3 regions of the Limnobaculum zhutongyuii genome follow, and region 2 is predicted to be linked to each of the others. Evidence: riboswitches for the same ligand, from Rfam matches in the RefSeq annotation. Region 2 holds a riboswitch; each other region holds the start of a gene.
What was found. A riboswitch is a leader RNA that binds a small molecule or an ion and turns the genes downstream of it on or off. The one in region 2 is predicted to bind thiamine pyrophosphate.

Region 1 (2,268 bases), 750 kb from region 2:
TTTTTGTCGGCGGAGGATTAGGTCTTTTTTTAGCACCACTGATGCCTAAACGTTTGCAGGATGGCCTGCCCGCTGCATTTGCCATGATATCCATTGCCATGGGTGTAGTAATGACCATTAAAGTTCAGCAATTGCCTGCTGTTGCACTTGCATTGATCGTGGGGCTGGCCATCGGTGAAATATGCTACATGGAGAAAGGCGTACAAAAATTCGGCTCCCTGATACAGCGTGGATTGGCTCGAATTATTCCCGTACGTAACCATAGTATGACGCCGGAACTTTACACCCAAAACTTTACCGCATTAATCGTTCTGTTTTGTGCTGGTGGCACAGGTATCGTCGGTGCGCTCACCGAAGGGATGACGGGTAACTACCAACTGCTGGTGGTTAAATCCATTCTGGATATCTTCACCGCCATGATTTTTGCCACCTCCATGGGGGCGGCCGTCATGTCTATCGCGATTCCTCAGCTTTTGGTTCAGGGTGGGCTCTATTTTTCTGCTCGCTTAATTATGCCGTATATGACAGAGATTACGCTGGGGGATTTCTCCGCCTGCGGAGGTATTATTATGATTGCGGTTGGATTACGCATCGCTCAGATAAAAACCTTTGCCGTCGTCAATTTCTTACCCGCTTTAATCATTATTATCCCTATATCTTTGTACTGGCATAAATTTATGGGCTAATAACAGACATCACCGGAAGGAGGGTAATAAACCGCTCTCTCCGGGTTCTGTATTTATGATTTTTTCACTCACCAACGGATAGTCGATAATCGTAATAAATAAGTTAGTATTCACTCCCAATCATAATCCCCTTCCCCATGGGCAAAACAGACTCTACAATGTGCCCTTCTCAACGGGGTGCAGTAAAGCTGAGAATGTGTTTATCGTGTGCAATCACACCAGACCATACCCGTCGAACCTGATCCGGTTAATCCCGGCGGAGGGATTTGAGAGTCTGTTCAGTTTTTTCATCTGCCCACTGAATAGCTTAAATTACTCAAAGACCTTTGTTTCCGACTGATATTTTTTAGGGGAGTACAAAGTGTTTAAAAAACTCATTACCGCAATCGGACTTCTTGTCATCTGTCCGCTACTGGCCAATGGGGCGGAAAACCGCCCAACGCTGACGGTTTATACCTATGACTCTTTTGCCTCTGACTGGGGCCCTGGCCCAAAGATTAAAAAAGCCTTCGAAGCACAGTGTCAATGTGAATTAAAGCTGGTTCCGCTGGCTGATGGCGTCTCATTGCTTAACCGCTTAAAGATGGAAGGTAAAAAAAGTACCGCAGATATGGTTCTGGGTTTAGATAACAACTTGCTGGTTGCCGCAAAGCAATCAGGCCTGTTCGTCCCGCACAAGCTGGATGTAAATGCCCACTCACTCACCTTACCGGGCGGCTGGAAAGACGATACGTTTATCCCTTATGACTATGGCTATTTCGCCTTTGTCTACAATACAGAAAAGCTAAAGACGCCGCCTAAAAGCCTGAATGAGTTAATTGAAAGCCCGGAAAAATGGCGAGTCATCTATCAGGATCCACGCACCAGCACACCGGGACTTGGTCTACTGTTGTGGATGCAAAAAGTCTACGGCGATAAGGCTCCACAGGCCTGGCAAAAACTGGCGAAGAAAACGGTTACCGTAACCAAAGGCTGGAGTGATGCCTATGGTCTGTTCCTTAAAGGCGAGGCGGATTTAGTCCTCAGCTATACCACTTCTCCGGCCTACCACGTGATTGAAGAGAAAGATAATCGCTATGTCGCAGCCAGCTTTAGTGAAGGTCACTATATGCAGGTTGAAGTTGCCGGTCTGCTGGCGAATAGCAAACAGCCTGAATTGGCGGCTAAATTTATGGCCTTTATGATGACGCCTGCATTCCAACAGGAAATTCCAACCACTAACTGGATGTATCCGGTTATCGATATCCCACTACCGGAAGCGTTTACTCAAACAGCGAAACCAACAGCAACGCTGGAGTTTAGCCCAGAAGATGTAGCACAACACCGCAGTTCATGGATTCAGGCATGGCAAAACGCCGTCAGCCGCTAATTCCCTGCTGGCTCTGGCCGGGTTTGATTGCCGCAACGCTGATCCTCAGCGTTGCGTTCGCGGCGTTTGCGGCGCTGTGGTTTTACTCTCCCACCGGAGATATCCGACAACTATTGAACGATAGCTACCTGTGGCATGTGGTACGCTTCACCTTCTGGCAGGCATTTCTGTCAGTATTGGTATCATTAATACCGGCTATTTTTGTTGCCCGGG
Region 2 (2,268 bases):
GTCGATCCGCCGTCGGGAAAGTTATTGGTCTTCAGCAAACGGGCTAAGCACGCATTAGCGCTGCCGGTTACTGGATCCTCAACCAATTTATCTAATTCAACCAGAAACGCTCGCATTTCATAATCAGCAGGAACACCAGATGAATAGGCACCATAAACCACCACACCATCAACATGGCAAGCAACTTGCAGCTTTTTAATCATGGCTTGATCTGGCGTCATTGTCAGGCAGGCTTGAGCGTTTGGCATACGTACCATAAGCCAACGAATGCCCATGTCGGCAATCACCGGTATGGTATTTGTTTCAATAACTGCAGGTTGAAAATGGGTTATTAACAGTTCCCTTTCCTCAACAGTCAATGTTTGAAACGTTACCGTAGGTGCGACGAACGCTAGTGTTCTTTCAGGTAAGATATTAACAGCAACCAGACCAACGCCACATTCTTGCATAACAATCCCCGGCTGTTTGGTCACCAACCCGGACTCCAATAATGCATGGGCCGTACCCAATGTAGGATGTCCGGCAAAGGGCAACTCTTTTTCAGGGGTAAAAATGCGCACCAAATAATCTGCAGCTGGATTAGTCGGTTTGAAAACAAATGTCGTTTCCGAAAGATTAGTCCAGCGAGCGAGTGAAAGCATCTGCATTTCAGTTAACCCCTCCGCCTCCAGGATCACCGCCAAGGGATTGCCCTGCAATGGCGAGGTGGTAAATACATCTACCTGTTTGTAGGCGCGTGGCGTCACATTATCTCTTCTTAGCATTTTCCATAATCCGCTATATATCAGGCTTGATGATAGCTCTGTTAAATGACCTACATCAACTTATCAATCTGTATATATTTCCTCCCCTATTTAGCGTGGTTTATGAATCCACGTGATATCGCTTATATTCGGCCCGAACCTCCTGCAATGATTAAACTGATCGCTTACGTCCCCTCTATTTACGGCCATCTGGATGGAACAGTAGTGGTGGTTTCACCGGGCAGAAGACGGTGCTGGAGTATTTGATTAAGCCGCTGAATAAGGTGGAGGAAGCGTTACGGGAGCGTTAATGATATCCCGACAAATCCTTGATCCTTTTGTCCAATCGTCTAATATGTAACTTCGACTCGGGGTGCCCTGTGCAACATGTACAGCGGCTGAGATATCACCCGTATTACCTGATCTGGATTATGCCAGCGTAGGGAAGTCACGGTATCCCACCGGTACTGCCTTCTTTAACGCCGGTTGGGAGCTTTATGAATTCATCTCACAACCTTCAACCCTTTCCCGGTTCCGCTGCGGCCCACTGGCTGACGCAACTGCGAACCACTTCCCCTTTAGTTCATTGCCTGACAAATCAGGTGGTACAAAATTTTACCGCCAATGTTCTGCTGGCTTTAGGAACCTCACCGGCAATGGTGGTGGCCCGACAGGAGGCCGGAGATTTTAGTGCTATTGCCAGCGGGCTTTTGATCAATGTGGGCACCCTGAACGAAACTCAGGCAGAAGCGATGTTGCTGGCGGTGGAATCAGCTAATCGCGCCAATGTTCCCTGGGTTTTGGATCCGGTAGCGGTCGGAGGATTGAGCTATCGTACTGACTTCGCCCATCAATTATTGACCATGAAACCTGCGGCTATTCGCGGTAATGCTTCTGAAATTATGGCGCTGGCCGGTTTGAGTTCAGCGGGTCGCGGCGTTGACAGTACCGACGATTCTTTAGCTGCGTTACCGGCTGCGATTGAGTTAGCCAACGGTAGCGGTGCTATCGTTGCGGTGACCGGCGCTATTGACTATGTAACCGATGGTCAAACCTGTTATGCCTTGCCTTTTGGCGATCCGTTAATGACCCGAGTGGTTGGAACAGGTTGTGCATTGTCCGCCGTGGTGGCTGCATTTTTATCGCTGGATAAAGAGAAGACTCTTGAGCTGGTTGCCAGCGCCTGCATGGTAATGGCCCTTTGCGGTGGCGTTGCCGCCAGTGAATCTGCCGGGCCGGGGAGTTTTGTTCCCCGTTTTCTTGATCTGCTTTATCAACTGCAACCAGAACATCTGATGGGTAAAACACTATGAGAATTAATGCATTAACTATTGCCGGTACCGATCCAAGTGGCGGTGCAGGTATTCAGGCTGACTTAAAAACCTTCTCTGCGTTAGAAGCTTATGGTACCAGCGTAATGACCGCGCTGGTGGCGCAAAATACGCTGGGTGTACAGTCGGTTTATCGCATTGAGCCTGATTTTGTGGCTGCCCAGCTTAGTTCAGTACTGGATGATGTGCGTATC
Region 3 (2,268 bases), 140 kb from region 2:
GTTTTCAGCTATACCGTTTACTTTTTCCAGCGCCTGATAAATGGGTACGGTACCAATAGGAACTGGGCTATTGCGGATAATCCATTCACGAGTTTCATGAATATAGCGTCCGGTAGAAAGGTCCATTACCGTATCCGCTCCCCAGCGGGTAGACCAAACCAGTTTTTCTACTTCTTCTTCAATCGATGAAGTTAACGCTGAGTTACCAATGTTAGCATTCACTTTCACCAGAAAGTTTCGACCGATGATCATCGGTTCTGATTCCGGATGGTTGATATTCAGAGGAATAATCGCCCTGCCAGCCGCCACTTCATCACGAACAAATTCGGGAGTGATATTGTCCGGCAATACGGCTCCAAAGTTTTGTCCGGGATGTTGCTGTTTTAATACATCGGTACGAATACGTTCCCGTCCCATATTTTCTCGGATGGCAATAAACTCCATTTCCGGCGTTACGATCCCCGCTCTGGCGTAATGTAACTGGGTAACTCGTTTGCCGGGCTTCGCTTTGCGAGGGGCGGGAAGATGGGTGTAACGCAGGTGGTCTAAACCTTCGTCGGCCAATCTCTTTTGGATAAAGTGTGAACTGACCTGGGGCAAAGGCTCAGAATCACCACGTTGTTCGATCCAATTTTTTCGCAAAGCAGGTAACCCTTGTCGAACATCCAGCGTTGCTTGAGGGTCGCCATAAGGGCCGGAAGTATCATAAACCGGTACCGGTTCATTATCCTGATATTCAGGCTCCTCTTTGCTACCGCCAATCAGCGTGGGTGATAGCTGAATTTCACGCATAGGCACGCGCAAATCCGCTTGTGAACCTTGTAGATAGATACGTTTAGAATCGGGAAAGGCGCTTCCCTGTAGCTGGTCAATAAATTGCTGCGCCTGAGCGCGTTGGGTTCTTCGGTTAGACATAGCAAACTCCTAATAAATTAAGGATTGCTTGTCCGGAGTTCGGAGAGGGAGTAATGATAAAGCCGAAAAGGAGGTCAATGATTTCAGTTTATCTGGATGATATTACTCTTGTTCCCTTCGCGGGTATTAGCCCGATCAGGTTCCGCGGATCCCGAATTAACGGTCTCAGCCTGTGTCACCAGGGTGGCACTAGGCACTCCGACAAGATTAATCACCAAAAGCGGTGATGCAACACAGTATAAGTAAGCTAACAAAAACCACAAGTGGGTTTTCGCGCCGGGTTTATACTCTAATGGTGTCAGTCACTAACACCACGTTTAGCTATTATTTTGAAGCAGCAGAAGAGTGATGACTCAGCCAGCTGTTGGTCGCTTCCTGAATCAGTTTATCTTCCAGAGAGAAGCGTCTTTCCAGTAGTTCACCAACGGTTGAAAGATCTTCATGCAGTTGTAATATGGTGTCTTCGTTGATGCCCTTTTCGACATAATTATCGTAGAACGCCATAATTTTTTGAGTGTTCTCTTCTAATCTCGGGTAGGCTTTTTGGCCAATAAGCAGATTTGGGCTGCTGGCCCCTTCTTCCTGGGTAATGACTTTGTCATAAATATGAAAATGGCAAGAAGAGGGGTAGTCCACCAAATGGTGTCCAAAATCGATTAGGGCTTTTTCATCGAGAGGAATATTTTTTTCTTTGTTTGGCTTAATACCAACAAGACGGTAATAAGTAACCAGTAGGTTTTTACGAGATTCTAACCACTGATCAATCAGTTTAATTTTGCCGCCCACGCGCTCGGCTAAGCTTTCAAGTTGGTTTAGCATAGTGTTTCCAGAGTGATGGCTGTTAGTAAAATAGCAAGTTAAAGTAATGTAAATCTATTGTTGTTAGATTGCCAGCAAATTAAGAGGTTGAGCAAAACGTTTATGGAACAACAACTACAAGGTAATGAATCCGGCTGGTGGCTACTGAGTCACGCCGGGAAATTATGGTTGCCAAAAGGTGAGGTGCCTTATGGTAGTGCCAATGATTTTGGTCTGTCGGGCGAAAAGGCGCATCGAATTGGTGAGTGGCAAAGTGAGTCCGTTTGGCTGGTATGTAAAGAGCGCTCAAGGGAGATGGCTTCAGTTCGGCAATTACTCAATGAAGATCGTGGATTGTTCCAGCTGGCAGGCAGAGCAGTTCAGTTAGAAGGGTTTTATCGGGCACATCAGTTCTGCGGGTATTGCGGTCATCCAATGTATGTCAGCGATCGGGAGTGGGCCTGCTTATGTAACAACTGTCGTCAGCGCTACTATCCGCAAATAGCGCCTTGCATTATTGTCGCCATTCGCCGTGAAGACCGAATTTTACTGGCG

Region 1: it holds a riboswitch for thiamine pyrophosphate, as region 2 does, so the genes downstream of both, thiB (thiamine ABC transporter substrate binding subunit) here and thiM (hydroxyethylthiazole kinase) in region 2, are expected to answer to the same signal.
Region 3: it holds a riboswitch for thiamine pyrophosphate, as region 2 does, so the genes downstream of both, thiC (phosphomethylpyrimidine synthase ThiC) here and thiM (hydroxyethylthiazole kinase) in region 2, are expected to answer to the same signal.

Annotation. Positions count from the first base shown of each region.
Region 1 covers NZ_CP034752.1:3,119,060-3,121,327, forward strand. Annotated here, with positions in the region: gene EKN56_RS14040 (DUF554 domain-containing protein) at 1-686, shown strand, start outside; TPP riboswitch at 850-969, shown strand; gene thiB (thiamine ABC transporter substrate binding subunit) at 1,048-2,055, shown strand; gene thiP (thiamine/thiamine pyrophosphate ABC transporter permease ThiP) at 2,031-2,268, shown strand, end outside.
Region 2 covers NZ_CP034752.1:3,864,545-3,866,812, reverse strand. Annotated here, with positions in the region: gene EKN56_RS17310 (PhzF family phenazine biosynthesis protein) at 1-764, opposite strand, end outside; partial or broken gene EKN56_RS21350 (secretion protein HlyD) at 867-1,054, shown strand; TPP riboswitch at 1,103-1,206, shown strand; gene thiM (hydroxyethylthiazole kinase) at 1,241-2,056, shown strand; gene thiD (bifunctional hydroxymethylpyrimidine kinase/phosphomethylpyrimidine kinase) at 2,053-2,268, shown strand, end outside.
Region 3 covers NZ_CP034752.1:4,006,755-4,009,022, reverse strand. Annotated here, with positions in the region: gene thiC (phosphomethylpyrimidine synthase ThiC) at 1-915, opposite strand, end outside; TPP riboswitch at 1,011-1,126, opposite strand; gene rsd (sigma D regulator) at 1,240-1,734, opposite strand; partial or broken gene nudC (NAD(+) diphosphatase) at 1,837-2,268, shown strand, end outside.